Regions from separate parts of the Dyella sp. BiH032 genome, predicted to be linked through region 2. Evidence: riboswitches for the same ligand, from Rfam matches in the RefSeq annotation. Region 2 holds a riboswitch; each other region holds the start of a gene.

What was found. Region 2 has a riboswitch for cobalamin ahead of RKE25_RS01430 (TonB-dependent receptor). Riboswitches for the same ligand answer to the same signal wherever they lie in the genome.
Region 1: linked by a shared signal. The riboswitch ahead of RKE25_RS21960 (ribonucleoside-diphosphate reductase subunit alpha) and the one ahead of RKE25_RS01430 (TonB-dependent receptor) in region 2 are both predicted to bind cobalamin.
Region 3: linked by a shared signal. The riboswitch ahead of btuB (TonB-dependent vitamin B12 receptor) and the one ahead of RKE25_RS01430 (TonB-dependent receptor) in region 2 are both predicted to bind cobalamin.

Annotation. Positions count from the first base shown of each region.
Region 1 is NZ_CP134867.1:4,971,292-4,980,936, forward strand. Features, by position in the region: gene RKE25_RS21925 (efflux RND transporter periplasmic adaptor subunit) at 11-1,270, opposite strand; gene RKE25_RS21930 (c-type cytochrome) at 1,638-2,159, shown strand; gene RKE25_RS21935 (ACP phosphodiesterase) at 2,210-2,821, opposite strand; gene RKE25_RS21940 (alpha/beta fold hydrolase) at 2,879-3,565, shown strand; gene zapE (cell division protein ZapE) at 3,585-4,709, shown strand; gene RKE25_RS21950 (glycoside hydrolase family 25 protein) at 4,796-5,398, shown strand; gene RKE25_RS21955 (peptidase C13) at 5,471-5,851, shown strand; cobalamin riboswitch at 6,070-6,294, shown strand; gene RKE25_RS21960 (ribonucleoside-diphosphate reductase subunit alpha) at 6,553-8,958, shown strand; gene RKE25_RS21965 (hypothetical protein) at 8,973-9,200, shown strand; gene RKE25_RS21970 (ribonucleotide-diphosphate reductase subunit beta) at 9,232-9,645, shown strand, end outside.
Region 2 is NZ_CP134867.1:343,786-353,430, reverse strand. Features, by position in the region: gene RKE25_RS01445 (TonB-dependent receptor) at 1-2,834, opposite strand, end outside; gene RKE25_RS01440 (TonB-dependent receptor) at 3,239-6,268, opposite strand; gene RKE25_RS01435 (hypothetical protein) at 6,890-7,351, opposite strand; cobalamin riboswitch at 7,512-7,734, shown strand; gene RKE25_RS01430 (TonB-dependent receptor) at 7,863-9,645, shown strand, end outside.
Region 3 is NZ_CP134867.1:4,266,146-4,275,790, reverse strand. Features, by position in the region: gene otsB (trehalose-phosphatase) at 1-630, opposite strand, end outside; gene clpB (ATP-dependent chaperone ClpB) at 857-3,445, shown strand; gene RKE25_RS18825 (phospholipase C, phosphocholine-specific) at 4,134-6,146, opposite strand; cobalamin riboswitch at 6,322-6,541, shown strand; gene btuB (TonB-dependent vitamin B12 receptor) at 6,701-8,518, shown strand; gene RKE25_RS18815 (hypothetical protein) at 8,545-9,120, shown strand; gene cobO (cob(I)yrinic acid a,c-diamide adenosyltransferase) at 9,117-9,645, shown strand, end outside.

The DNA.
Region 1 (9,645 bases), 370 kb from region 2:
CCGGTTTGGCTTAGCCGCCGCGGCGACCGCCGCCGCGCTGCTGACCCTTCTTGCTCTGCTGCTGCAGTTCCTCGGCGGTCGGCGCGGCCGGCACTTCGCCGGGCTTGAGCGCCTTCACCTTGCTGCCCGGCTTCAGGCGGAACTGGCCTTCGGTGACCACCTGGTCGCCTTCCTTGAGGCCCGAGCCGATCATCACGTGGCTGTCGCCCACCTCGCCGGCGACCTTCACCGGCTGCATCTTGACCGTGGCATCGCCCTGCACCTGGTAGACGTAGTCGCCATCCGGGCCGCGCTGCACCGCCTGCGACGGGATCACCAGGCCGCCCGCCACGGTACGCACCTTCAGGCGCACGTTGACGAACTGGCCGGGCCACAGGTCGTTCTTCTCGTTGGTGAACTGCGAGCGCAGGCGGAAGGTGCCGGTGGTGGTGTCGATCTGGTTGTCGATCACCTTCAGCTCGCCGCCTTCGGCGATCGGATGGGCATCGACGCGGTCCAGCGCGGTCACCTGCAGCGGCTCGCCGCTGCCGCGCACGGCATTGCGCACCATCTCCAGGTTCTGCTCCGGCAGCGTGAACATCACGTAGATGGGATGCAGCTGGGTGATGGTGACGATGCTGCTGGTGGTGGTGACCAGGTTGCCCGGGTCGACGCCGCGGATGCCGGTGACGCCGTCGATCGGCGACAGCACCTTGGTGAAGCCCAGCTGCACCTGCGCGCTGGCGATGGCGGCCGCATCGGCCTCGACCGCGGCCTGGTACTGCAATACCTGGTTGCGCTGGGTGTCCAGGTCCTGCTTGGAGATGTAGCCCTGCGGCGCGAGATTCTGGCTGCGCACCAGGTTGGCGCGCGCCGTGGCCAGCAGCGCCTCGTCCTGCGCCTTCTTGCCCACGGCCTGCTGATAGTTGGCCTGGAACGTGCGCGGGTCGATCTGGGCGAGCACGTCGCCCTTCTTCACTTCCTGGCCTTCCGTGAAGTTCAGGGTCATCAGCTGGCCGGAGACCTGCGGATTGATGGTCACCGTGTTCAGCGCCTGTACCGTGCCCAGCGCCGTCAGGTAGACGGGCACGTCGCGCTTGGCCACCGGCTCGACCGTGACTGGCACCGGCGCCTCCTTGCCATCGCCCTTGCCCGGGCCGCCCTGGCCGTTGCCAGCCTCCTGGCCGGGACCGCCTTGGCCGCCGCCGGACTTGTGCATCACACGGAAACCGACCGCTCCCACCGCGATCACGGCGATGACGATCAGCGCGATCTTCCAAAAACGCGACATGAAGAAACTCCTGGATGAAAGGCGGGCCACCCGAACCCGCCGCGCGCGGCTGCACGCCTGATTGGTACGACGGCGAAAGGATAGGGGCAGTTCAACGATATTGGACAATGCCAGTTGACAGGGGTAGCGCATGACCGATGGCAGGGATCCCGCGCCACTATGCGATCCGACGATGTCGGCACGGTGTCCGTTCCCGGCGATGGACCGGGCGCGGGCGCCCTGGTTCCCTCATCGGGGCGGCCGCGGGACGCCTGGCAGACTTGGCGCTTCGTTCGTCTATAATCCCGGGCTTCTTGCCTGAACCCGCGGTCCGGCCAGGCCCGACGGTTCGCCCACCGAAACCGGGAGTACTTGCGTGAGCGGTTCCATGACCAAATCCGACCAGAGCTTCATGCGCAGCTTCTCGTTGCTGATCGCTGGCCTGGGTGTGCTGACGCTGCTGCTGATCGGCGGTGCGTGGATGATCTACGACGCCGAGCCCAAGGAAATCAACCCGGAAGCGGCCAAGAAGGTGGCCGAGCGCATCTCCCCGGCGGGTGCCGTGTACGCCGGCGACACTGGCCGCGCCGCCATGCAGGCCGCGGCCGAGGCCGCCGCGAAGGCCGCCGCTTCGCAGGTCGCCTACGGCGGCAGCACCGACGGCAAGACCATCTACGACAACCTCTGCCACAGCTGCCACACCGCCGGCGTCGCCGGCGCGCCCAAGCTGGGCGACAAGGGCGCCTGGGGTTCGCGCATCGCCCAGGGCCTGGACACGCTGGTCAAGCACGCCATCGAGGGCTACCACGGTCCGGACGGCAACTTCATGCCGGCGAAGGGCGGCAACCCGGCCCTCACCGACGAGCAGGTGAAGAACGCCGTGCACTGGATCGTGGACCAGGCCAAGTAAGCCTCGTTCGCGAAACCGCGATGAGAGAAGCCGCCCCAGGGCGGCTTTTTTCATGCCTGCGCGGTATCGGACGGAGAGCGCTCGGCGATCCAGTCCGCCGCAAAAACGAGCAGCTGCGGGAAGAACGCCTCGAAGTGCATGCGCAACGGCTGCTCCAGTTCGACCAGCACGGGCAGCGCGATGCCGACCGGATTGGCCCGGCTCAACCGCCCGGACAGGCCCTGCAATGCGCGCCCGATCTCGGTGCGATCGGCGTAGGCCGCCGGCAGGTTCCGCGCGTCCATATAGTTGCGGAAGCGCTTGAGTCCGTCGGGCAGCAGCGCGTCGTGCCGGTGCAGCAGCGCGCGCAGCTGGTCCGAATAGGGATCCAGCGGTTGCCCGCTCCAGCGCGTGAAATCGCGCGCCAGTTCGTGATCGAACCACATGTCCAGCAGGATGCCGCCGAAGCGCCGGAACGGCGGCGGCAACAGGCGCCTGGCCGCGGCCACTTCGGCGTGGCTGTCGGTATAGACGTCGATCGCGCGATGCAGGCGGATGCCATCGATCACCCGCGGCGGAAAGCGCTCCGGATCAGGCTGCCCGTGCACGAAGTCGCCGAGCATGCCGCCGAGCCGCAGCGCTTCCTCGTCGCCGGCCAGCAGGGCGTGGGCCAGATGGTTCATGCCGCCGGCCCCCGCGCGGACGGGCGGCGGGCCGGCCCGGCGGTTATCATCCTGCGCATGACTCCCATCGCCTTCCCCAACGATCCGGATCAATTCCCCGGAGAAGAGGCCAGCTTCGCGCTCCAAGGCCCGGCCGGCAAGCTCGAAACGATCACCAGCGTGGCCGACCCTGCCGAAGCGCGCCGCGGCGTGGCGGTGATCTGCCACCCCAATCCCGTGCAGGGCGGCACCATGCACAACAAGGTGGTGACCATGGTGGAGCGCAGCCTGCGCGAGCTCGGCGTGGACACCGTGCGCTTCAACTTCCGCGGCACCGGCGCTTCCGAAGGCAGCTACGACGACGGCAACGGCGAGAGCGACGATCTCGCCGCGGTGGTGCGCTGGGTGCGCAAGGTGCGGCCAGGCGATGCGCTGTGGCTGGCCGGCTTCTCCTTCGGCAGCTACGTGAGCCTGCGCAATGCGGTGGTGCTGAAGGCCGACGCGCTGATCAGCATCGCCCCGCCCGCCGACCGCTATGCGTTCGAGACCCTCGCGCTGCCGCAGTGCCCGTGGCTGGTGGTGATGGGCGAGGAAGACGAAGTGGTCGAGCCGAAGAAAGTGTTCGACTGGATCGACAGCCTCGCCAAGAAGCCCGAACTCGTACGCATGCCCGAGACCGGGCACTTTTTTCATCGCCGCCTGATGGACCTGCGCGGCGCCATCAAGCACGTCGTGCAGGACTGGCTGCCGCCCAAGCGCGGCTGACTGCCTTCCCCGGTTTCCCATGAGCGATACATCCACGATCGCGCCCAGCGCGCGCTACCACGAAGGCGTCGCCGCGCACCGCTGGGAATGCGACCCCGCGCAGCTGGCCGTGCTCCCCGAATTCGACCGCATGCATGCGGAGCTGTCCGCCGCCCAGGCCAGCGCCGGTGGCAATGGCCTGTTCGGACGACTGAAGTCGCTGCTCGCCGGCGAGGCGCGCGAAGCGGTGCCCGGCCTGTACCTGTGGGGCAGCGTAGGCCGCGGCAAGACCTTCCTGATGGACCTTTTCGTCGCCAGCCTGCCCCAGGGCGTGGCGCTGCGCCGGCACTACCACCGCTTCATGGGCGAGGTGCACCAACGCCTGCGCGAACTGGGCAATCGCCAGGATCCGTTGCTGGAAGTGGCCGACGGCATCGCCGAGCGCTGCCGCGTGCTGTGCCTGGACGAGTTCCTGGTCAACGACATCGGCGACGCGATGATCCTGGGCACGCTGCTGCAAGCCCTGTTCGAGCGCGGCGTCAGCCTGGTCACCACGTCGAACACGCAGCCGCAGAACCTCTACAAGGACGGCCTGCAGCGTGCGCGCTTCCTGCCGGCGATCGCGCTGATCGAGCAGTACTGCCACGTGGTGGAGATGGTCTCCTCGCACGACTGGCGCCTGCGCGCGCTCACCCAGGCGCCGGTGTACTTCACGCCGCCCAGCGTCGAGGCCGAGCGCTCGCTGGCGCGTATCTTCGCCACGCAGGCACAGGGCGACACGATCGAAGGCGGCGAGATCACGGTCAACGACCGCCCGATCCCGGTGCGCAAGCGCGCCGACAACATCCTGTGGTTCGACTTCGATGCATTGTGCGAAGGGCCGCGCGCCGTTTCCGACTACATCGAGATCGCCAAGAGCGGCCCGGCCGTGATCGTCTCCAACGTGCCGCAGTTCTCCATCTACAGCGAAGATGCGGCCCGCCGCTTCGTGCTGCTGGTGGACGAATTCTACGACCGCCACGTGAAGCTGATCCTTTCCGCCGCCGCGCCGATCACCGAGCTGTACGACGGCCAGCGCCTGCGTGCCGAGTTCGGCCGCACGGAGTCGCGCCTGATCGAGATGCAGAGCGAGGAATACCTGGCCGCCGAGCACCGGGCGGACTGACACCCCGCGAAATCGCGACCACGACACGCTCCGGCCCGTTTCCCGGACGTACCATCCCCCCGCGCCAGCCACCGTGCGGGGGCTCCATGACCGACAACATCATCGATGTTTCCCACTGGAACGAACCGGTGGATGTCCGCAAGGTCGCCGCGGCCGGCATCGTGGCGGTGATCGCCAAGGCCACCCAGGGCACCGCCTATGCCGACCCGGCCTACGCTTCGTTCCGCCGAAAGGTGGCCGCGCAGGGGCTCCTATGGGGCTCCTACCATTTCGGCACCGGCGACGACGTGGCGGCCCAGGTCGGCCATTACCTCGACGTTGCCTCGCCCGGCGATGACGACCTGGCCTGCCTGGATTTCGAACCCGATCCGCATGGCGCCAGCATGACCTTGAGCCAGGCGCGCGATTTCGCCGGCATCTTCCGCCAACGCACCGGCCGCTACCCCGTGCTGTACGGCGGCTACTGGCTGAAACAGCAACTGGGCACCCATGCCGATGCCCTGCTCGCGCAATGCCCGCTCTGGCTGGCGCAATACGGGCCCGCCGCCGTGCTGCCGCCAGGCTGGACGGCTTACACGCTGTGGCAGTTCACCGACCGCGCCCAGGGCATCCCGGGTGTGCGCAAGGTGGATCGCGACCGCTTCACCGGCAGCGACGCGGTGCTGCGGCGGCGCTGGCCGTTCGGCTAGGCGGTCAGCGCGCCTCCCTGGCCGCCGCGCAGCTGGTAACGTGGCCGCTTCTTCCGCGCCGGATCACGCCACATGTCCACCCTGCTCGCCCTGGCCCTGCTCTCCGCCCCCGGCGCGCCGGGGGACGATTTCTCGTCGCGCGTCACGCAGGCCAAGCTGGCCGAAGCCGCGAGCACCGGCCCGGACTACCAGAAGCAGTTGTGGAACCTCATCGGCGACCGCACCACCGACGCGCTCAAGGGCTGCATTTCCTCGCTGCCCCGACCGGACAAGTCGCCCTTCACGCTGGTGGCCGACGTCGCACCGAACGGCAGCCTGGGCCGCGTCGAGGTACGCCCGACCACGGACGTGGCGACCTGCCTGCTGAGCCGCTTCGCCACCTGGACATTGCCCAAGCCGCCGGCCGATCCGGCGCCTTATCCGATCGAAGTCGATTTCTCGATCACGCCGTAGCCGGGTTTCACGACGTCGCCCGGCGCCTCCCGCACACCGGAACCTGCTGCCCGGATTTCATCCAGGAAGCGCCGGCGAAACCCGTAGATCGGAGAATGGCCCAAAGATTTTTCTTCAGGCCGGCCAGCCCGCGCCCGGCCTCGCGCCAAGCCACTTATCCACCGCGATATGCACCGACATATGCACAAGTGGTTGGGTTGACCCGCCAGACCTACCCCGATATGTTGTGCCCCGTCGGTGCCTCTCTCAGACCCACGGTCGGATTGGCTTAATAGGGAATCCGGTGCAAATCCGGAACTGCCCCGCAGCGGTAAGCAGAAACGAAAGTCCCCATCGCACTGGCCCTGACGGGCTGGGAAGCGGGGGCGAGTAGGCCGGATCGGTCGTCTACGAGCGATCCATGTCTGCAAGTCCGAAGACCTGCCGGCACATCGCGACCTGAGCGTCGCGGTGAGTGATGGCGGCTTCCGCGGGGAGGCGCGTCGTGGCGCGGGGCCTTCGCCCCGCCGCACGGCCGTCCGCGCTGGAAACGCCTTCGCCTCAGCCCTGCGCGCGGGAGCAGGTCGTTGAAGCCCTTGGCCTGGAGCGATGCCGCCATGCAACCCATCGATACCGACTCGCGCGAGCGCACCGGCGACCGCGCGCACGCATCCGCTTTCCCCGCCGCCGACGCGGCCGCCACCATCCACGAGCCCGCGGCCATGGAAGCCGTCGCGGAAACCCCGTTTGCCCTGACCCCGCCGCACAACCCCGGCCAGATGCGTGTGACCAAGCGCAACGGCGGCCAGGAGGTGGTGGACGTCAACAAGATCGTCCGCGCGGTCACCCGCAGCGGCGAAGGCCTGCATGCGGTCGATCCGCTGCGCGTGGCCCTGAAGACCATCGGCGGCCTCTACGACGGCGCCACCACGCGCGAACTGGACGAGCTCTCCATCCGCACCGCGGCCGCGCTCACCGCCGAAGAGCCCGAATACGGCCAGCTCGCCGCGCGCCTGCTCGGCGCCTATATCGATAAGGAAGTGAGCGGCCAGGAAATCCAGAGCTTTTCGCAGTCGATCGCGCGCGGCGCGGAGCTGGGCATCCTCAACGACCGCCTGCGCGATTTCGTCGCCGCCAACGCGCGCAAGCTCAACGACGCGATCGACCCGCTCGCCACGCGCCGCTTTGAGTACTTCGGCCTGCGCACCGTGTACGACCGCTACCTGTTGCGCCATCCGCAGCTGCGCAAGGTGATCGAGACGCCGCAATACTTCTTCATGCGCATCGCCTGCGCGCTGGGCGGCAACGAGATCGGCGAGACGCTGGAGCTGTACCGCCTGCTGTCCTCGCTGGAATACATCGCCAGCTCGCCGACGCTGTTCAACGCCGGCACCGCGCACGAGCAGCTCAGTTCCTGCTTCCTGCTGGACTCGCCGACCGATTCGCTGGAGTCGATCTACGAGAAGTACGGCGACGTGGCCAAGCTCAGCAAGTTCGCCGGCGGCATCGGCCTGGCTTACTCGCGCGTGCGTTCGCGCGGTTCGCTGATCAAGGGCACCAATGGCCACTCCAACGGCCTGGTGCCGTGGCTGAAGACACTCGACGCCTCCGTCGCCGCGGTGAACCAGGGCGGCAAGCGCAAGGGCGCGGCCTGCGTGTACCTGGAGCCGTGGCATGCGGACATCGAGGAATTCCTCGAACTGCGCGACAACACCGGCGACGAAGCGCGCCGCACCCACAACCTCAACCTCGCCAACTGGATCCCCGACGAGTTCATGCGACGGGTGGAGAGCGACGGCGACTGGTCGCTGTTCGATCCGAAGATCGTCCCGCACTTCGTCGACAGCTGGGGCGAGACCTTCGAGCGCTCCTACCGCGAAGCGGAAGCCGCGGGCCTGGCGACGAAGAAGGTCAAGGCACGTGAACTCTACGCACGCATGCTGCGCACCCTGGCCCAGACCGGCAACGGCTGGATGACCTTCAAGGACCGCAGCAACGCCACCAGCAACCAGACGGCCAAGGCCGAGAACGTCATCCATCTGTCCAACCTGTGCACCGAGATCCTGGAGGTCACCAACGCCGGCGAGACGGCGGTGTGCAACCTCGGCTCGGTGAACCTGGCGCGCCACGTGGTGGACGGCACCTTCGACTTCGACAAGCTGGCCGCCACCGTGCGTACCGCGGTGCGTCAGCTGGACCGCGTGATCGATCTGAACTTCTATCCGATCGATACCGCACGCACCGCCAACATGAAATGGCGCCCGGTCGGCCTGGGCGTGATGGGCCTGCAGGACGTGTTCTTCAAGCTGCGCCTGCCGTTCGATTCGGCCGAAGCGCTGGCGCTGTCCACGCGCATCGCCGAGGAGATCTATTTCCACGCGCTGAGCATGTCCAACGAGCTGGCCAGCCAGCACGGCGCGCACCCGGGCTTCGACGAGAGCCGCGCGGCGAACGGCGAACTGCAGTTCGATTACTGGCCGCAGGCCAAGCCGCACGACGAAACGCGCTGGGCGAACCTGCGCGCGAGCGTCAAGGAGCATGGCCTGCGCAACTCCCTGCTCATCGCCATCGCGCCCACCGCGACCATCGCTTCGATCGCCGGCTGCTACGAGTGCATCGAGCCGCAGGTGAGCAACCTGTTCAAGCGCGAGACGCTGTCCGGCGACTTCCTGGTGGTGAACCGCTATCTGGTCGACGAGCTGAAGACGCTGGGCCTGTGGACGCCGGAGATCCGCGACGCGATCAAGCTGGCCGAAGGCTCGATCCAGGGCATTGCGGCGATCCCCGAGCGGCTGCGCCAGATCTACCGCACCGTGTGGGAGCTGCCGCAAAAAGCGCTGATCGACCTGGCCGCCGCGCGCGGGGCGTATATCGACCAGAGCCAGTCGCTGAACCTGTTCATGGAGAACCCGAACATCGGCCAGTTGAGCTCCATGTACATGTACGCGTGGAAGTCGGGCATCAAGACGACCTACTACCTGCGCTCGCGTCCGGCCACCAGGATCGCCAAGACCACGGTGTCCTCCGCGCCGGCCGCCAGGGCCGCGCCGCAGGCGGAACAGGAAGAGGCGACCGCGGCGGTGTTCTGCTCGCTGGAAAACCCCGAGTACTGCGAGGCCTGCCAATAAGGAAAGCGCATCCGATGAAGCCCTACCGGAACCGCAGCGGGAAATCCGGGGTCGCCGCCTACGAAAACGGCGAGGGCTTCATCCGGGTGCGCTTCGTCCACGACGGCACCTACGAATACACCGACACCCGGCCCGGTCGGATGCACGTGAGGAACATGCAGAAGCTCGCCGAAGCCGGGATCGGCCTGTCCACCTACATCAGCCGCTTCGTGCGCGAACGCTACGCGCGCAAGCTCGATTGAGCGCCGCCGGCGCCCGCCCCAAGGAACGCCCATGTCGCACATCCTCGATCCCGGTTTCGAACTCACCCTGCGCCCGATGCGCTACCCCGAGTTCTACGAGATGTACCGCAACGCCATCAAGAACACCTGGACGGTGGAAGAGGTGGACTTCTCGCTGGACGTGACCGACCTGAAGTCCAAGATGACGGATGCCGACCGCCACTTGATCCATCGCCTGGTGGCGTTCTTCGCCACCGGCGACACCATCGTGGCGAACAACCTGGTGCTGAACCTCTATCAGCACATCAACGCGCCCGAGGCGCGCATGTACCTCTCGCGCCAGCTGTTCGAGGAAGCGCTGCACGTGCAGTTCTACCTCACCCTGCTGGACACTTACATTCCCGACCCGGCCGAGCGCCACAAGGCATTCGCGGCGATCGAGAACATTCCCTCGATTCGCCAGAAA
Region 2 (9,645 bases):
GGCTGGTTGGCGCCGGCCCAGGTCGGCCGGTATTCCATGTTCAGGTCCATGGTCCAGGTCCAGGGCAGGCGGCCCTTGGAACCGCGCGGGCTGGGCTGGAAGTTGCACTCGAAGTACGAAGCGCCGTACTGAATCGCGTCGACCGGATCGAAGCCGATGCAATTCTTCGGGCGACCCGACGCCACCGCGAGGTTGGCGCCGAACAGCCACTCGTTGGTGGCCTGGAAGTAGCCATACGCCTTGAGCTGATGCGTGCGGTCGTTCGGCAGCGGGCCGTTGGTGAACTGCATGATCTCCGGCGCGTCCCAGTCCTGCGTCACCGACGGATCGAGCTGGCCGATGTCGGACTTGAGCTGGCCTTCCGAGTTGCCGTAGCTGCGTGAGAAGGTGTAGTCCACGCGGCCGTACCACTGGTTGCTGAACTGGTGTTCCAGGTAGAGGTCCAGCGAGTAGTACTTGCGCTTCAAGTCAGGGAACGCGACGCCCTCCGGCGACGTGAAATCCTCCTTCGTCAGCCTGAATGGCACGAAGTTACCCTGACCGTTGACGTCGACCATGAAGGTGTTGCTCTGGCCGGGGTTGAACAGATAGCAACCCGCGATGCTGGCGTTGCTGATGTCGATGTTGTTGCGCGCGGCGTACTTCTCGAACGGACGCGAATCGCAGAAGTCGTCGATCGAGCTCTTCAGCTTGCGCAAGGTCGCCTTGGCGCCGAAGGTCCAGTCGTTGCCCAGGCTCTTGTCGAAACCGAGGATGTACTCGTCCTGGTAGTAAGCCTTGATGTTCTGCGCCGCCACGCTGCGTGGATCCGGCGTGGTGCCGTCTTCGCCATTGAGATACCCGCGCGAGCCCAGCTGGGTCAGGCCGGTCGGCTCGCCGTTCGGCGCCACGCCGGTGTAGGTGTAGTACTCGCTGTAGTACGTCGACGCCGAGGCGCCGCGGATCGCCACGTTCGACGGAATCGCCAGGTGGTAGCGGCCCGCATTGGCGTAGACCTTGAAGCTGGAATCGCCGAACACGTCCCAGGTCACGCCCAGGCGCGGCGCCAGCTGGTGACGCTGCTTGACGTAGACGTCGCCCGCACCGTTGAGATTCTTGAACTGCTCATTGCGCAGGCCCAGGTAGATCAGCCAGCGGTCGGTCGCCTGCCAGCGGTCTTCGATGAACTGCGCTTCCTGCTCCACCTTGACGCTTGCGCCAGTCTGGAACAAGCGCTTCTCGACCACGTAGTCGGTGCCCGGCGGGGGCACGATGTCCGGACGGCCAGTGACCGGACCGGCGTCGCGGTAGACCCAGCGATAACCGCCTTCGTAGACGTTACCGGCGAAGGACTCGAGCGTCTGGTTGTCCACGCCCGCGCGCAGATCGTGCGAACCCAGGCGGTACTCCACGTCCAGACGCCAGCCGTGCGTCTTGTCCTGCGCGCCCTTGCCGAGCACGGTACCGTTGACGAGACCGCAGCCGATGATCGTGCTGGGCGGCGCGTTACGGTTGTCCAGCACCCACGGGCAGTTCGGATTGGATGCATACGACAGATCGCGCACGTGCTCGGTCTTGCTGCGGCCGTACAGCGCGTTCACCGTCAGGTTGTCGGTGATGTAGCCGGTGTACTTGCCGATGTACACGTCGCCGCCCGGCTGCGAACCCGGGCCGGAGTCGAAGTTCTTCGTCTTGTCCGAACCCAGGTAGCGCGTGGCCTGGAACGTGTTGTAGTCGTACGCGTAGACCTGCTTGGTCGTGTTGTTCTTGTCCGATAGGCCGGTCAGTTCGAGCAGGTGGTTGTCGGTGATGTTCCAGTCGATCTTGGCCAGCCACTTGGTGGCCTTGCTGTCCTCGTTCGTGCGCTGCGGCGTGGTGACCGGCAACACGTTGTGGCCGCTGGAACTGGTGAAGTCGCCCGCAGCGTAGAGGAACAGCTTGTCCTTGATCAGCGGACCGCTCACGTAGCCGGTGTACTGCACGGACGAGAACTTGCTGTCACCGTTGTACTGGTACAGCGTGCCATTGGTGCGATAGATGCTGCGCGGCGAATCGCGGAAGTACTGCGGGATGACGTACATGCCCACGCCACCCTTCCAGGTATTGCCGCCACGCTTGGTGACCACGTTGATCACGCCGCCGGTGGAGCGGCCGTATTCGGCGCCATAGCCGCCGGTGTAGATCTGCTGCTGGTCGATGGCGTCATACGGCAAGCTGGTGAAGCCCAGGCCGGTAAGCGCGTTCGTCACCGCATAGCCGTTGATGTAGTACTGGTTTTCCGAAGCCGACGCGCCGCCGAAGGAGGCCACATTGCCGTAGCGCGAGTCGCCGGACACCACGCCAGGCGCCAGCAGCGCCGCCGCGGTGACATTGCGCGCCAACGGCAGCTTCTGCAGCTGCTCGGAGGTGAGCACGGTGCGCGAGTCGACGGAGGACACATCGATCGCCGGTAGTGCGTTGCCGACGACCTGGATGCCTTCCAGCGTCTGCGCGTTGCCCGCGGAAGAGGCCACGGCGCCGGCGAATGAAACGTCCACACCCGAGCCCAGCGCAACTTGTACGTTGTCGCGGCTTTCCAGCGTCTTGCCGTCCTTCTGCAAGGTCACCTTGTAGCGGCCGACCGGCAGCGAGCCGGCGCGGTAGCGGCCATCGGCGTCCACCGCGATGTCTCGCGCAAAGCCGGTGTCGAGGTTTTCGATGTGGATGCTGCTACCGGCTTCGGCGGTGCGGCCGAAGATCACGCCCGATGCATTGGACTGCGCCATGGCCGTGCCGGCGAGGCCCATGGCCAGGGCGGCGGCGAGCGCGGTACGGCGGCACGCGACCGCATAGCGTGGATGACGGAACGTCTGCATTGCTGATCTCCCCGAGAAATCCAAAAAGGACGGGCGAAAACGTCGCCCCAAAGCGGCGTGGGAAATCGCGGCAGACTCTTAGAAAGCGGGTCTGCGAAAGTCGCGGGACGACCCCTCGTCCGGCAGACTTCGCAACTTCTCACGGGTCGCATGCCGACCTTAGAGGCGGGTCGGAACGAGAGTCAACAAAAAGTTAAGACTTTTTCCTATGCCGAAGCTTTTGGTCCCTGGGCGCGCAATTCGTTGATTTTCAGTGGTATGCGCAGATTCCCCCGGCGAGAAAAAGCGTGAATGCAAGCTTAACGACACCTTGGCGCAAGCTTTGCGCAAAAAAATGCCGCCGGAGTGCTTCCGGCGGCCATAGGGGAGATCGCGCCGGGTCGGCCCCGGCGCTGGTTTCTTGTTTACAGCGAGAAGTCGTAGCGGGCGCCCAGACGGACCGTGCGTGGCGCGCTGTAGCTCAGGATGCGCCCGTAGGTACCGCTGACCGCGCCGCTGCCCAGCTGATAGGTCTCCACGCGGTTCTGTGCCTTCTGCTGGTTGAACACGTTGAAGATGTCCATCGAGAAGGCCAGCTTGTGGTCGGCCCAGGCCGGCCGCCATTCGCTGCTCAGGTTCAGCGTGTAAGTCCACGGCATATTGCCCTGGCTGCCGCGTGGCGCGACCTGGCCTTTGCAGTAGAAGTACGACGAGCCGTACTGATAGGGGTCCGTCGGCGGGATGCCCAGGCAGTTCTTCGGGCGGCCCGAGGCGACCAGCAGGCTGCTGCCAATCAGCCATTCCGGCGTGATCTGGTAGAAGCCGTAGGCCTTCAACTGGTGGCGGCGATCGTTCGGCAGGTTGCCGCTGGAGCCGATCATCAGTTCCGGGAAGTCCCAGGCCTGGGTCACGGACGGATCCTGCTGGCCGATGTCAGACAGGAGCAGGCCTTCGGAATTGCCAAAGTTGTGCGACCACACGTACTCGACCTTGCCGTACCACTTCTGATCGAACTGGTGCTCGAGGTAGAGGTTCAACGCGAGGTACTTGCGCTTCAGATCCGGATAGCCGAGCTCTTCCTTCGAAAGCGTCACGTTCTTGAGCGTGCCCAGACCGTCGTGATCGATGGTGAACGTCGCGCCGCGACCCGGATTGAACAGCAAGCAGGGCGCGCCGTTGGTCTCCCACTCGGTGAAGGCCGGATTGGTGATCGGCGTGCCGGCGGCGGCTTCATGCGCGAGGAACGGGCGGGCATCGCAGAAGTCGTCGATGATGCTCTTCAGATTGCGGTAGATCGCCTTGGCGCCCACCGTGTAGTTCGGCGCGATCTCCTTGTCGAAGCCCAGGATGTATTCGTCCTGGTAGTACGCGCTGATGCCCTTCTTGGCCAGTGTCACCGGATTCGGCGCCTGGCCGTTGGCGCCGTTGGCGAAGAACACGGAGCTGATGGGCGTCGGGTTGATCGGCGCATTCGTCACCGGATCCACGCCGGTGTAGACGAAGTACTGATTCTCGAAGCGCTGCGGGCCGGCGCCGCGAATGGCCACGTTCGAGGGCACGGCCAGGTGGTAGCGGCCAGCGTTGGCGTAGATCTTGAAGCTGGAATCGCCATTGACGTCCCAGGTCAGACCCAGGCGCGGAGCGAGCTGGTGGCGCTGCTTCAGGAACACCACGCCGTCGGTGTTGAAGTTCTTGAACTGCTCGTTACGCAGGCCGAGGTAGGCAAGCCAGCGATCATTGATCTGCCAGTGGTCTTCGATGTACTGCGCTTGCTGCTCCACCTTCACCTTGCCCGCGGCGCTGAAGATGGTGCGCTGGGCGACTTCGGTCGCGCCCGGCGGGATGTTCATGCCCGGCACGGTGGAGAAGTCGTCGGTTGCATCGAAGTAGGTCCACAACGCGCCGCCCTGCGTGGCACGGCCGGAGAAGGACTCCAGTGTCTGGTTGTCCAGACCGCCGCGCAGCGTGTGCGAGCCGAGGTGATATTCCACATCGAAGCGCCAGGCGTGGGTCTTGTCGTTCGCGCCCGGCACCAGCAGGTTGCCGCCGACCGGCGCGCAGCTGATGCGGCTGGGGTTGCTGCGGTTGTCCGTAATGTTCGGGCACACGCCACCGGAAGCGCCGGCCACGCTATCGACATGGTCCGCGGTGCTGCGGCCATACAGCGCGTTGATCGTCAGGCTGTCGGTGATGTAGCCAGTGTACTTGCCCACATAGAGCTGGCCGCCCGGCGTGGAGTTGGCTACACCGGTGTTCTTCTGGTGTTCCGTGCCCCTGAGCGTGCCCTGCAGGCCAGTGTTGTAGTTGTAGTTGTAGATCACCGTGTCCTGGATGGAATCTTCACCAATGCCGGTGAATTCCAGGATGTGGTTGTCGGTGATGTTCCAGTCCACCTTGGCCATCCAACGCGTGATCTTGTTGCTGTCGTCCTTGGTCTTGGTGCTGGCGCCGGTGGTGCCGTTGTTGGTGCCGTACTGCACGCGGCCGGTGTTCTTGATGAACTCGCCGGTGCCGTAGAAGAACAGCTTGTCCTTGATCAGCGGACCGCCGACGTACGCGCCGACCTGGGTCTGGGTCAGCTTGTCGTTCGGACGGAACAGCACCTTGCCGTCGGTGACGCGGTGGCTGCCGACGGGGTAGTAGATGTAACGCTGGGTGGCGGCCAGCTTGGCCGGGCTCCACAGCACTTCAGCGCCGGCCTTCCAGGTGTTGGTGCCGCGCTTGGTGATGATGTTCACCACGCCGCCGGTGGAACGACCGTACTCGGCGCCGTAGCCGCCGGTGAACACCTGTTCCTGGTCGATCGCGTCGAACGGCAGGCTGGTGAAGCCCAGGCCGGTGAGCGGGTTGGTGACCGGGAAACCATTGATGTAGTACTGGTTCTCGGCGGCGGAGGAGCCGCCCATCGAGATGGCGTTGCCGTAGCGGCTGTCGCCGCCGGTGGTGCCGGGCGCCAGCAGCGCGGCCGCATTGACGTTATTGAGGATCGGCAGCTTCTGCAGCTGCTCGGAGGTCAGTACGGTACGCGAGTCGACCGAGGACACGTCGATCGCCGGCAGCGCATTGGCCACGACCTGGATGCCTTCGAGATTCTTGGCGCCGGTCGCCGCGGTGGCTGCGTTGAAAGAAATTTCGGTACCGGTGCTGACCACCACCTGCACGTTGTCGCGCGTGTTGATGGTCTGGCCGTTCTTCTGCAGGCTCACCCGATAGCGGCCGACCGGCAGCGAAGCAGCGCGATAGCGGCCGCTCGAATCCAACGCGATGTCGCGGGTCAGGCCCGTATCGACGTTCTCGATGTGGACGGTGGCACCGGCCTCGTCAGCGCGGCCGAAGATAGTGCCCGACGCGTTCGACTGAGCCATCGCCACCCCGGCAAGGCTCATGCTCAACGCAGCGGCGATGGCAGTCCGACGCCACAGCGGCGCGCGACCAGCGTGCTGGAACTTGATCATCTGTGTTCTCCCCAAAAAGGCCTTCAGGCCGACAGGCGCATCGCGCGCCGAAGATCGAATCGCAAGAACGCGGAAGGCTTCCCCAAGCCCGTACTCTTACCGCAAGTTTCAGCGATTCGCGGCCGAACTTAAGCGCGCGCCGATGCGTCGTCAACAGATTTTTTACGACGTGAAGACGGACAGATATCGTCTGTGGAAACAGTAGCTTAGGCAGCAAAACAGGAGCTTGCGCGAAGCTGTCGAATAACTGTAACGAACCTTACGAGCGGACGTCTGAACGTCTGTTTATGTCGTTATTTCCTGCGTTTTCAACCGTCCCGTGAACAATGCTCGGCGCTCGACCGCCTTCATTCTTTACCGTGGCGTAGCCGCCACGAGCTGTCTTGATGAAGCCCTTCTGCATGGGAGCGGTCATCGATCCAGGGCGTCACTGCGCAACCCTTTCGATAACTAGCGAGCGGTCTTGGGCCGATGTCGAGCGGCTGCCGCATGTCGCCGCACCCTTCGTTCGCGATCAGACGATGTCCCATCCAAGCCCGCTGCTTTTGCATACGCGATGGCAGGGATGTCTAGATGAACCATCCTCGCCTTCGATCGGCGAGGATGGCCTGGACAGATGTATCAGGTCCCGTGATCAACCCAGCTCATGGTCTGGGCCACGCCGCGATTCAGCTGATAGCCGTCTTCATGCTTGAAAGGTTTCTTCGGCTGGGCTGCGCCGAGGCCATCGCATTGGGCCAGACAACCCGCGTATTCATGATCGCAGATAGCCTGCTGCGCCGGATTGCCCGGGCCCTGGCTAAGGCAGCTCAAATAATTCCGCATGCAGGCGTTGCAGTCGTACTCGGCGGACGCCTGACCAGAAAATGCACTGGCCAATACGGAGAAACATATGGAGGCTGAAACGGCGAGGTATCTCATGGCAAACACTCCTTGTGATGAATGTGGCAACTCAGTACCGCGCCCGGATACGTATATCCGGACCATGGGATGGTAAGCGCGCGGCAAATCGCGATCGTTAAACCCCATCATGTCGAAGCGGCCAGGATCGATGGCAACACGACTTTCCACCGGGATGGCCATCAGCTATGCCCCCGCGCTCGAACATCGCATTTCTCGGGCATCCCGAAGTGCCTCGCGCGACTCGCTGGAATTACACAGCACTGCATAAAGACCGCACCGTTCGAGCGTGAATCAACGCGCCGCGCAGCGTTCCGCATTGCCAGTGCAAAGCCCTCCACGTTAAAGTTGCGTTCGTTCGGGTGTCCCACCGCCGTCAGGCCAAGGGATGAAACGGGAAGCCGGTGCGCCTTCAGGCAAGGCCGGCGCTGCCCCCGCAACGGTAAGCGAGCGTTCCAACCGCGGTGACGCGCCACTGTGCCTTCGGGCATGGGAAGGCCACCGGGGATCGCGCGGTCCACGCGCACTCGCCAGCCCGGAGACCGGCCCGAATATCTACCTGGTGGCTCGCGGAGGGCGAAGCCGGACCACGTGTCGGCGCCCGTTCGCCTGCCGTCGTTCCTTTTCCTCCCTGTCTTGCCGGGCTTATGAACTCTAGGGCCGTGCGAGTGGCGCGGCCGGGGAAAAGCGATCCATGAAGAAGCACCTGCTGGCCATGTCCCTGCTGTCCTGCATGGCCGCGGCCCACGCCGCCGACCAGAACGACGCGGGCCAACTGCCCACCGTGGTGGTCACCGCCACGCGCACTGCCACGCCCATCGACGAGACGCTTGCGCCGGTCACCGTGATCACGCGCGCCGACATCGAACGCCTGCAGCCGCAATCCGTGCAGGACTTGCTGTCGGGCCTGCCGGGCGTGGCTTTCGGCAATGCCGGCGGCCTGGGCCAGCAGACGTCGCTGTTCATGCGTGGAACGAATTCCTCGCACACGCTGGTACTGGTCGATGGCGTGCGCATCGGCACCGTGGGTGCGGGCATTCCGGCATTCGAGCAGCTGCCAGTGGAACAGATCGATCGTATCGAGATCGTGCGCGGGCCGCGTTCCAGCCTGTACGGCTCCGACGCGATCGGCGGTGTCATCCAGATCTTCACCCGCCACGGCCAGCCCGGCGAAAGCCTCACGCCGTCCGTGACCCTGGGCGTGGGCAGCCATCGCCTGGCGGATGGACAGTTCGGCCTTTCCGGCGGATCGCGCCATGCCTGGTTCAACGCCAGCGTAGGCGGCCAGTACACGCGCGGCATCAATGCCTGCCGCGCGGCGGCGGCCGGCGTGGGCGGCTGCTTCACGAACGAGCCCGATGACGACGGCTACCGCACTTACAACGGCGCTCTCAGCGGCGGTTATCGCTGGGATAACGGCACCGAACTGTCGGCCAGCCTGCTCAAGAGCAAGGGCGACATCGAGTACGACGGCGATTTCCAGAACTACACCCGTCGCTCGCAGCAGGTCGCCGGCGTGAATCTGCGCTTCGCCGTGCTGGAGGCGTGGAAGATGAGCCTGAGCGCCGGCCAGAACCTCGACCGCGCCGACAACTACCTGAATCGAGCGGACCTGGGCGCGGACATGCTGCGCGAAGGCAACCTCTATTCGCGCCGCAACCAGGCTTCCTGGCAGAACGAGGTGACGCTCGCCCCCGGCCAGCTGCTCAGTGCCGGCGTGGATTACCAGCAGGAGCACGTGGACAGCGACACCGGCTACGTGCGCACCAAGCGCGACAACACCGGCGTGTTCGCGCTCTACCAGGGCCAGTTCGGTCCGCACGAACTGCAGCTCTCCGCACGCCACGATCACAACCAGCAGTTTGGCAATCACAACACCGGCGCGGCAGCCTATGGTTACGGCTTCGACAACGGTGTGAAGCTCACCGCCTCGTATGGCACCGCGTTCCATGCGCCGACGTTCAACGATCTGTATTTCCCGCCGGTATTCGGCTTCGCCACCGCCAACCCGGACCTCAAGCCGGAGAAATCGCGGACCGCGGAGATTGGCGTCTCGGCGCGCCCCGGCGCGTGGAACTGGGCGGTCAATGCCTACCAGACGAAGATCGACGACCTGATCGGCTACGACGCCTTCTTCGTGCCGATCAACGTCGCCAAGGCCCGCATCCGCGGCATCGAAGGCCAGCTCGGCGCCGACCTGGACGGCTGGCACCTGCGCGGCTACCTGACCTTCCAGCAGCCGGAGAACCGCGGCGACGACGCCGAGCGTGGCAACCTGCTGGCGCGCCGCCCCGAGCGCATCGCACGCATCGACCTGGACCGCGACCTCGGCGCCTTCAGCGTCGGCGGCACGGTCAATGGCCAGGGCTATCGCTACGACGACGCGGCCAACCTGCAGCGCCTGGGCGGCTATGCCACGGTGGACCTGCGCGCCAGCTGGAACTTCCTGCCGGGCTGGACCTTGCAGGGGCGCGTGG
Region 3 (9,645 bases), 1.1 Mb from region 2:
GGCGGCGGCGAAGCCATGCTCGTCGGTGAGGTCGTCGCCGAGATACACGGGCAGGCGTCCGGCGAACGGCGCGCGTTCGAGCAGCTCGGTCACCGCCTTGCCCTTGTCCATTCCGGTCGGCTTCAGTTCCAGCACCAGGTTTCCGGCCTGCAGCTCATAGCCGGGCAGGCCGGGCATCAGTCCGTGCAGGGCCTCCTGGAGCACATCGAAATGTGCCGGCGCGGTGCGGCAGTGCAGGGCCACGGCCAGGTCCTTGTTCTCGACCAGCACGCCCGGAAATTCACGCGCGAGCGATTCCGCCGCGTGCAGCACCAGGGTGCGCCGGCTGCCGCTGACGCGGGTTTCGCGCCGCTCGCCGTCGGCATGCCGCAGCTGCAGCCCGTGCAGGCCGGCCATGGCCCACGGCGGTGCGCCGAACAGCGTGTCGAGATTGGCCAGGCTGCGGCCGCTGACCAGGGCCAGCGCGCCGTCCAGATAGGCGTAGAGTTCGGCCAGCAGGCCGTACAGGGAGGGTTCGACGCGCACATCGTCCGGGCGATCGGCGAAATCCAGCAGGGTGCCGTCCACGTCGAGGAACAGCGCCCAGCGGTCGTCGGTACCCGGCAGGGGTGGGGCCGGCAGCGTCGGCATGGCAGGCATGCGGGAAGAGGCTAGAGACAGAGACATCGAGGGGAGCCTATCAGGGCGAATGTGAAGATCAGCTTTGGATGAGTCTGAGTGAACGATCCCCATGGGATGGGGATTCCTTGATGTGAAACAACTGAGCGGCGCTTGAATCGGTTCATGCTGGACCGCATCTCGCCGTGCAGTGAGCGGCCCCGGCCGCCGATCCTTTTTCTTGCGGGGAACCCCACCAATGCGGATGGACAAACTGACGTCCCGTTTCCAACAGGCGCTGGCCGATGCGCAATCGCTCGCGGTCGGTCGCGACAACAACATGCTCGAGCCAGTGCACGTGATGATGGCGCTGCTCGACCAGCAGGGCGGCACGACCGCGCCGCTGCTGACCCAGGCCCAGGTCAATGTGCCCACGCTGCGCCAGCGCGTGGCCGAAGCCGTCGACCGCCTGCCGCGCGTGAGCGGGCAGGAAGGCAACGTGCACGTGGGCAACGACCTCACGCGCCTGCTCAACCTCACCGACAAGCTCGCGCAGCAGCGCGGCGACCAGTTCATCGCCAGCGAGCTTTTCGTGCTGGCCGCGCTGGACGACAAGGGCGACCTCGGCGCCGCGCTGAAGGCCGCCGGTGCCACCAAGGCGAATCTCGAGCAGGCGATCGAAAAGATCCGCGGCGGCGAGAAGGTGCAGAGCGAGAACGCGGAAGACCAGCGCCAGGCGCTGGAGAAGTACTGCATCGACCTCACCGCGCGCGCCGAAAGCGGCAAGCTCGATCCGGTGATCGGGCGCGACGAAGAAATCCGCCGCACCATCCAGGTGCTGCAGCGGCGCACCAAGAACAACCCCGTGCTGATCGGCGAGCCCGGCGTGGGCAAGACCGCGATCGTCGAAGGCCTGGCCCAGCGCATCGTCAAGGGCGAAGTGCCCGAGGGCCTGCGCGACCGCCGCGTGCTCGCGCTGGACATGGGCGCGCTGATCGCCGGCGCGAAGTTCCGCGGCGAGTTCGAGGAGCGCCTCAAGGGCGTGCTCAACGACCTCGCCAAGCAGGAAGGCCGCGTCATCCTGTTCATCGACGAACTGCACACCATGGTCGGAGCCGGCAAGGCCGAGGGCGCCATGGACGCGGGCAACATGCTCAAGCCCGCGCTGGCGCGCGGCGAGCTGCATTGCATCGGCGCCACCACGCTGGACGAGTACCGCAAATACATCGAGAAGGACGCCGCGCTGGAGCGCCGCTTCCAGAAGGTGTTCGTGGGCGAGCCGAGCGTGGAAGACACCATCGCCATCCTGCGCGGCCTGAAGGAGCGCTACTCGGTGCACCACGGCGTGGAGATCACCGACCCGGCCATCGTCGCCGCGGCCACGCTGTCCAACCGCTACATCACCGACCGCCAGCTCCCGGACAAGGCCATCGACCTGATGGACGAGGCCGCCAGCCGCATCCGCATGGAGATCGATTCCAAGCCGGAAGAACTGGACCGCCTGGAGCGCCGCCTGATCCAGCTGAAGATCCAGCGCGAAATGCTGCGCAAGGAAACGGACGAGGCGTCTAAGAAGCGCCTCGCCGACCTGGAGAGCGACATCGAGAAACTGGAGCGCGAGTTCTCCGACCTCAACGAAGTGTGGAAGTCGGAGAAGGCGCTGTTGCAGGGCGCGACCAAGATCAAGGAGCAGATCGAGCAGGCCCGCGTGGACCTGGAAGCCGCGCAGCGCCGTCAGGACTACGCCCGCATGAGCGAGATCCAGTACGGCCGCTTGCCGGAACTGGAGAAGCAGCTCGAAGCCGCGCAGGCCGCCGAGAAGCACGAGTTCAAGCTGGTGCAGGATCGCGTGACCGACGAGGAGATCGCCGAAGTCGTGTCGCGCTGGACCGGTATTCCGGTGAGCAAGATGCTCGAAGGCGAGCGCGAGAAGCTGCTGCACATGGAAGATGCGCTGCACAAGCGCGTGGTGGGCCAGGACGAGGCGGTGCGCGCCGTGTCCGATGCGATCCGCCGCGCGCGTGCCGGCCTGTCCGACCCGAACCGCCCATACGGTTCGTTCCTGTTCCTGGGTCCCACCGGCGTGGGCAAGACGGAGCTTTGCAAGGCACTGGCCGAATTCCTGTTCGACACGCAGGACGCCATGGTGCGCATCGACATGAGCGAGTTCATGGAGAAGCACTCCGTGAGCCGTCTGATCGGCGCACCTCCGGGCTACGTCGGCTATGAGGAAGGCGGTTACCTCACCGAGGCGGTGCGCCGCCGTCCGTACAGCGTGATCCTGCTGGACGAGGTAGAGAAGGCCCATCCGGACGTGTTCAACATCCTGCTGCAGGTGCTGGACGACGGGCGCCTGACCGATGGCCAGGGCCGCACGGTGGATTTCCGCAACACCGTGATCGTGATGACCTCCAACCTCGGCTCGCAGCTGATCCAGGAGCTGGACGGCGATGGCGGCGACGAGGGCTATACCAAGATGAAGGCGGCGGTGCTGGGCGTGGTGCAGGCGCACTTCCGTCCCGAGTTCATCAACCGCCTCGACGAGCTGGTGGTGTTCCGGCCGCTGGAGAAGAAGCAGATCCGCGCAATCGCGCGTATCCAGCTCGCCTATCTGGAGAAGCGCCTGGCGGAACGCCAGCTTTCGCTGAACATCGGCGAGCAGGCGCTCGACCTGCTGGGCAATGTGGGCTTCGATCCGGTGTATGGCGCGCGCCCTTTGAAGCGCGCGGTGCAGCAGCAGCTGGAGAATCCGCTGGCGAAGGAGATTTTGGAGGGGCGCTTCGCGCCAGGGGATGTGATCGAGGTGGATGCCCAGGGTGGGCATCTGGTGTTTCGCAAGAAACACTGAGCTTGTCGTTTGTGGATGGAGGAGGCGCCTTTGGGGGCGCCTCTTTTTTTGCGTGGGGGTGGGGCGTTTGGGTGCGTGGCGTGGCGTGTGGCAATAGGCGCGATGCTGCGTAGGTTGGGGTGAGCTTGCGAACCCTCAACGTCGGGCGCTGACGATCACCTCGCCCTCCCATTCTCGTCATTCCGGCGCAAGCCGGGAACCGGTGAGAGGTGATCGCCAGTCTGGTCTCGCCCCTCCGGGGCGAGGGTTTCGCTCTCCTGCCGGAGAGCGAGTTACTTCTTCTTGCTTGCCCAAGAAGAAGTAACCAAGAAGAAGGGCACCCTGCGCGGCGCCCTCCGCAGCCTTCGCTGCTGCGGGTGCGTTGAGGGCTGGCCGGGCTTTTCGACAGGGCATCCCTGCCCTGATCAAAAAGGCGGGGACGTCCTGTCCCCGCCCGCCTTCGGCGGCCTGATCGTCCAGCCCTCACCGCCGCGAAGGGAACCCGGGAGATCAAGAGCGGTACGGAGCGTCGCTTCGCTCGCTCTTGTTTTTGTTCTTGCTTGCCGCGGTACTGCACTTCTCTTTCTCCCCTCCGGGGAGAAGGCGGGATGAGGGGCGGGTGCTTGCCAAAACGCAACTATTGCCGAATCCAGACTCCCTCGAGTACAGCGAGCTCGAAACGGCATGCGTGAAGGTCGCCGAAGCCACCCTACCTAGGCTCACTCCAACTCGCCTGCCCATCTTCCACATGCCCGGCGAGCCTGCGCCAGAAGCCTGGCAATTCCGCCACGGTCGCGCTGAGGTCATACCAATGGGCGTGTCCATCCAGCGCCCACGTATCGGCGACGCTCGCGCCTGCCGCCAAGGCATAGATCCGCACGTCGCCGTCGAGATAGCCGTTCTTCACGGTGACGGTGCAGCTCGCACCGCCATGGTTGCTCAGGGTGAGTCGCAGCCTTCCGCCGGATGGCTCGTAGGTGGCGGCGATCTCCGGTGCCGGGCCCATGCCGGTGGCTACGCTGCCGCGCCACTGCCGCAGGAAACCGTTCGGGCCGTGCGCTTCCAGGTCGTAGACGCCTTGCGTGTAGCGTGCAGCGCTCCAGTAATCGGACAGCTGTTTGCCTGCTTCTACGGTGTAGCGCCAAGGGCCATCGTCGCGATTGGCCGCGTAGACCTGGAACACCGCGCCAGTGGCGCCATCGTTGCGGAAATCGATCCAGAACCGGCCTGCGGTGGCATCGATGCGACCTTCCGCGCGCAGTACGTAGGGCAGGGCGCGTGCGGGGCGTGTGCCTGATTCCTGCGCGGGCATGGCCTGCATGGCGGGAATCGACGGGGCCGGCAGGCTCTTGCACTGCAGGTCTGCTTCGGCGGTGTAGCCGCTGGTGGAAGGCAGGGTTGGCCAGGCGGTGTTTGCGCTGGCAAAGTCGAAGGCGCTGAGCAGGTCGCCGCAGACGGCGCGGCGCCACGCGCTGATGTTGGGCTCGCGCACGCCGAAGCGGCGTTCCAGGAAGCGCAGCACCGAGGTGTGGTCGAACACTTCCGAGCACACCCAGCCGCCGCGCGTCCACGGCGACACGATCAGCAGCGGCACGCGGAAGCCCAGGCCGATCGGCAGCCCGTTCGCGATCTCGCCCGCGACGCTCACCGTGGACAGGCCGTCGGCGGCGGATGCCGGAGGCGTGGGTGGTGGCACGTGATCGAAGAAGCCGCCGTTCTCGTCGTAGTTGAGGATGAATACCGTCTTCGCCCATACGGCGGGGTTCGCCGCCAGCGCCGCCAGCAGGCGCGCGCTGAGATCTTCGCCGTAGGCCGGCTTGTAGCTGGCGTGCTCGGAAAGATAGTCGGCCGCGACAATCCACGACACCTGCGGCAAGGCATCCGCGGCCACGTCCTGCGCGAAGGCGGCGACCAGGTCCGGCACGGTGGCCATGCCCTTGTCGTGCAGTGGCGTGCCCTGCTTGGCCTGCTTGAAGGTCTTGAACCAGGCCAGCGCGTTGTCGTCGAAGTTGTTGCTCTCCTGGTAGACCTTCCAGCTCACGCCGGCCTGTTCCAGGCGCTCGGCATAGGTGGTCCAGGCGAAGCCGGCGGCCGGCTCGGTGTTGTCGAGTACCGCGGATTGCCCTGCGGACAGGCCATTGCTGCCGGTCATCGCGTGCAGGCGATTGGGGTTGGTCTGGGTCAGCGTGGAGGCGAAGTAGTGGTCGCAGATGGTGAACGCATCGGCGAGCTGGTAATAGAACGGCAGGTCGGCGCGCTCGAAGTGCCCCATGCCCAACCCCGCCGCGCGGGCCGTGTTCCAGGCATCGAACTTGCCCTTGTTGAAGATCGCCGTGTCCACCGGGTAGTTCATCGCAGGCGCATTGGCGCAGATGGCGCTGGTGGTGGCCGTGTCCATGCGGAACGGCAGCAGGTAACCGTCGGCGTTGCCCGCATAGGGCTGGTGCCACACGTCGCGCGCGCCGCCGGGTAGCGGTGCCGGTACGCGGTCGCCGAAGCCGCGCACGCCGCGCAGGCTGCCGTAGTAGTGATCGAACGAGCGGTTCTCCTGCATGAAGATCACCACGTGCTTCACGTCGGTGAGGTCGCCGGATCCGCCCGGCGCGGGCGCCGCCAGGGCTTGGCGCAAGGGCTCCGGCAGCAGGGAGAGGGCGGCCAGGCCGCCCGCCGACGCGGTGGCCATCTGCAGGAAACGGCGCCGCCGGGTATCGATGTCGCTCATGGTGAGTTCGCTCGGTCCGCCTGTCGCAGGCGGCCGTAGCTAAGCGGGGCGATGTTGCAAGCGCTTGCCAGGCATGCGTCAGCAAGACGACAACGGCCGGATCGGCGAACAGGCGCATGGCTCGCGACGGTCCGCCACGGCAGTCCGGACTAGGCGAACGGCGTGAACAAGCCCTACTATCGCCCTCGCCTGAGGTGACCGCCGGCTTGGCCGGTGGTTGAAACGGGAATCCGGTGCGCCGTCTTTACGGCTATGCCGGAGCTGCCCCCGCAACGGTAGGCGAGCACAAGCGCGGCCAATGCCACTGTGCAGACATGCACGGGAAGGCGCCGCGCCGGAAGGTCCCCGACCTTCGCTCGCGAGCCCGGAGACCGGCCTCGAGGCGAACCGGACATGCGGTGGGCGTGCTCCTGGCGAGCCGCATCCGTGCGTCCGTCAGCGCTCCTTCCGCCTGTCCCGATCCCCAGCGATCCGCGCGGGCAGGCGCGGTCTAGGAGCCACCAGTGTCATTGCGTTTCCCCTTGTCGCGCAGGCCCGCGTTTGCGGTTGCGTCCCTGTTTGCCTTCTCTTCCCTTGCTGGTCCTTCCCTTGCCTTGGCCGACGAGCCGGCGAGCGATCTCGGCGGCGTCGTGGTCACCGCCACCCGCACCGAGCAGTCGCAGGCCGGCACGCTGGCGGCCGTCACCGTGATCGACCGCAGCGAGATCGAGCGTCTGCAGCCGCAGTCCGTCGCGGATCTGCTACAGGGCACGCCTGGCCTGTCGCTGGCCAACAACGGCGGCCCCGGCAAGGCGACGTCGCTGTTCCTGCGCGGCACCGAGGCCGACCACGTGCTCGTGCTGGTCGACGGCGTGAAGATCGGCTCGGCCACGCTCGGCCAGCCGTCCATCCAGAACATCCCGGTGGATCAGGTCGAGCGCATCGAGATCGTGCGCGGGCCTTTCTCCAGCCTCTACGGTTCCGAAGCACTCGGCGGTGTGATCCAGATCTTCACCCGGCGTCCGCGTGGAGCCTTCGAGCCCAGCCTCAGCCTGGGCTACGGCAGCAACGCGAGTTTCCGTGGCGCGGCCGGACTAGGCGGCAAGGTGGGCGATGGCTGGTATGCGGTCGAGGCCACTCACGAGAACACCGACGGCATCAACGCCTGCCGCGGCAAGCCTTCGCCGCGCGGGGCGGGGTGCTTCGTCGACGAACCGGACCGCGACGGTTTTCGCGACAGCTCCGTATCGCTCAAGGGCGGTTATCGCTTCAACGAGGAGTGGGACGCCGATGCGCACTGGCTGCGCAGCTGGGGCTACAACGAGTACGACGGCTCCAGCAGCAACCAGTCCGACGTGGTGCAGCAGGTGGCCGGTGCGCGCGTGCGCTGGCGGCCGAATCGCACGGTCACGCTGGCCCTGAGCGCCGGGCAGAGCGCGGACCTTAGCGACGACTATTGGAACGGCGCCTATGCCGGCACCTTCGACACGCACCGCGATCTCGGTTCGCTGCAAGGCGACCTCGCCCTCGGCGGCGGCTTGTGGAGCCTGGGCTACGATTGGCAGCGCGATCGAGTAGACGGAAGCACGGACTACGCGCACGACCGCCGCCTCAACCGCGGCGTGTTCGCGCAATGGCAGCAGACCTTCGGCACGCAGTCGCTGCAGGCCTCCGCGCGTCGCGACGACAACCAGCAGTTCGGCGGCAAGGCCACCGGCAGCCTGCTGTGGGGCTGGGACTTCGCCAGCACGCTGCGCCTCACCGCCAGCGCGGGCTCGGCCTACAAGGCGCCCACCTTCAACGAGCTCTACTACCCGGGCTATGGCAGTCCGACGCTGCGCCCGGAGAGTTCGCGCAACTACGAGCTCGGCCTGCGCGGGACTCCGGCGTGGGGCCTGTGGTCGTTGAACGCCTTCGAGAACCGCATCCGCGACCTGATCGCCTACGACGCCTCTGTCGGCTTGCCCGGCAATGTGGAGCGCGCGCGCATCCGCGGCGCGGAAGCGGTGGCATCGACCACGTTGGCCGGATGGGCGCTGCGCGGCACTGCCACTTGGCTGGATCCGCGCAACGAGAGCGCGGCCAACCGCGACAAGCTGCTGCCCCGGCGCGCCGGACGCAGTGCGCGCGTCGATGCCGACCGCAGCTTCGGTGCCTTCAGCGTGGGTGCCAGTCTCTATGCTGCCGCAAGACGCTATGACGACCTTGCCAACACGCGGCGGCTGGGCGGTTACGCCTTGGCCGATCTGCGCCTGGCCTACGCGCTCGACCGTGTATGGCAGGTGCAGCTGAGCGTGCGCAATGCGCTCGACAAGCACTACGAGACCGTCGCCTTCTACAACCAGCCAGGTCGCACGGCCATGCTCAGTGTGAGCTACCGGCCCGCGCCGTGACACCCATTCGCCAGGAGGATCGCCGCATGAACGCCATGCCATCACGCTTCCACTTTCCGTTCGCCGCCGCCATGGCCGCCTTGATGATCGCCACGCGCTTCCACCATTTCGGCACGGCGTTGCATCTCCCGGATGCGTCGATGGCGCTGTTCTTCCTGGGTGGTCTGTGGCTGCGCCGGCACCTCGCCTTCGTCGTGTTCATGGCGCTGGCGGTGGGGCTGGACTGGATCTCGGTCTCGTATGCGGGCGTGAGCAACTTCTGCGTGACGCCCGCCTATGCCTTCTTGCTGCCGGCCTATGCCGTGCTGTGGTACGCCGGGCGGGCGTGGTCCGCGCGGATGTCGGCCACGCCCGCTGCGCTTGCCGGCGCCTTCGCGGTCGCGCTGGCGGCCGCGTCGGTGTCGTTCGCCATTTCCAACGGTTCGTTCTATTGGCTGGGCGGTCGTTATGCGCATCCGAACCTCAGCGAGTATCTGGCGCGCCTGTGGCAATGGGGTCCGCTGTTCGTGCGCACGACGTTCGCCTACGTCGCAGTCGCGCTGGCCGGCTACGCCGTGCTGGCGAGGCTGACGCGCACGCAGGACGAAGGGGCGCGGGCATGAGCGGACCGGAACAAACACCCGAGGATGCACGCCACCGCGAACGCATGCAGCGGAAGAAGGCGCTGGTCGACCGCAAGGTCGCCCGCGCCACGATCGACCGCGGCGTGCTGGTGGTGAACACCGGCAACGGCAAGGGCAAGAGCTCCTCCGGCTTCGGCATGCTGGCGCGCTCGCTGGGGCATGGCTATCGCTGCGGCGTGGTGCAATTCATCAAAGGCAGTTTCTCGACCGGCGAGGAGGCCTTCTTCCGCCGCTTTCCCGACATGCTGGACTATCACGTGATGGGCGAAGGCTTCACCTGGGAAACGCAGGACAAGGCGCGCGACATCTCGGCGGCGCAGGCGGCGTGGAACGTGGCGGCGCGCATGCTCGCCGACGAGCGCTATCGTTTCGTGCTGCTGGACGAACTCAACATCGCCCTGGTCAAGCAATACGTGACTTTGGAACAGGTCCTGCCGGCGCTGGCCGCGCGACCGGCGGACCAGCACGTGGTGGTGACCGGCCGCGGCGCGCCCGATGCACTGG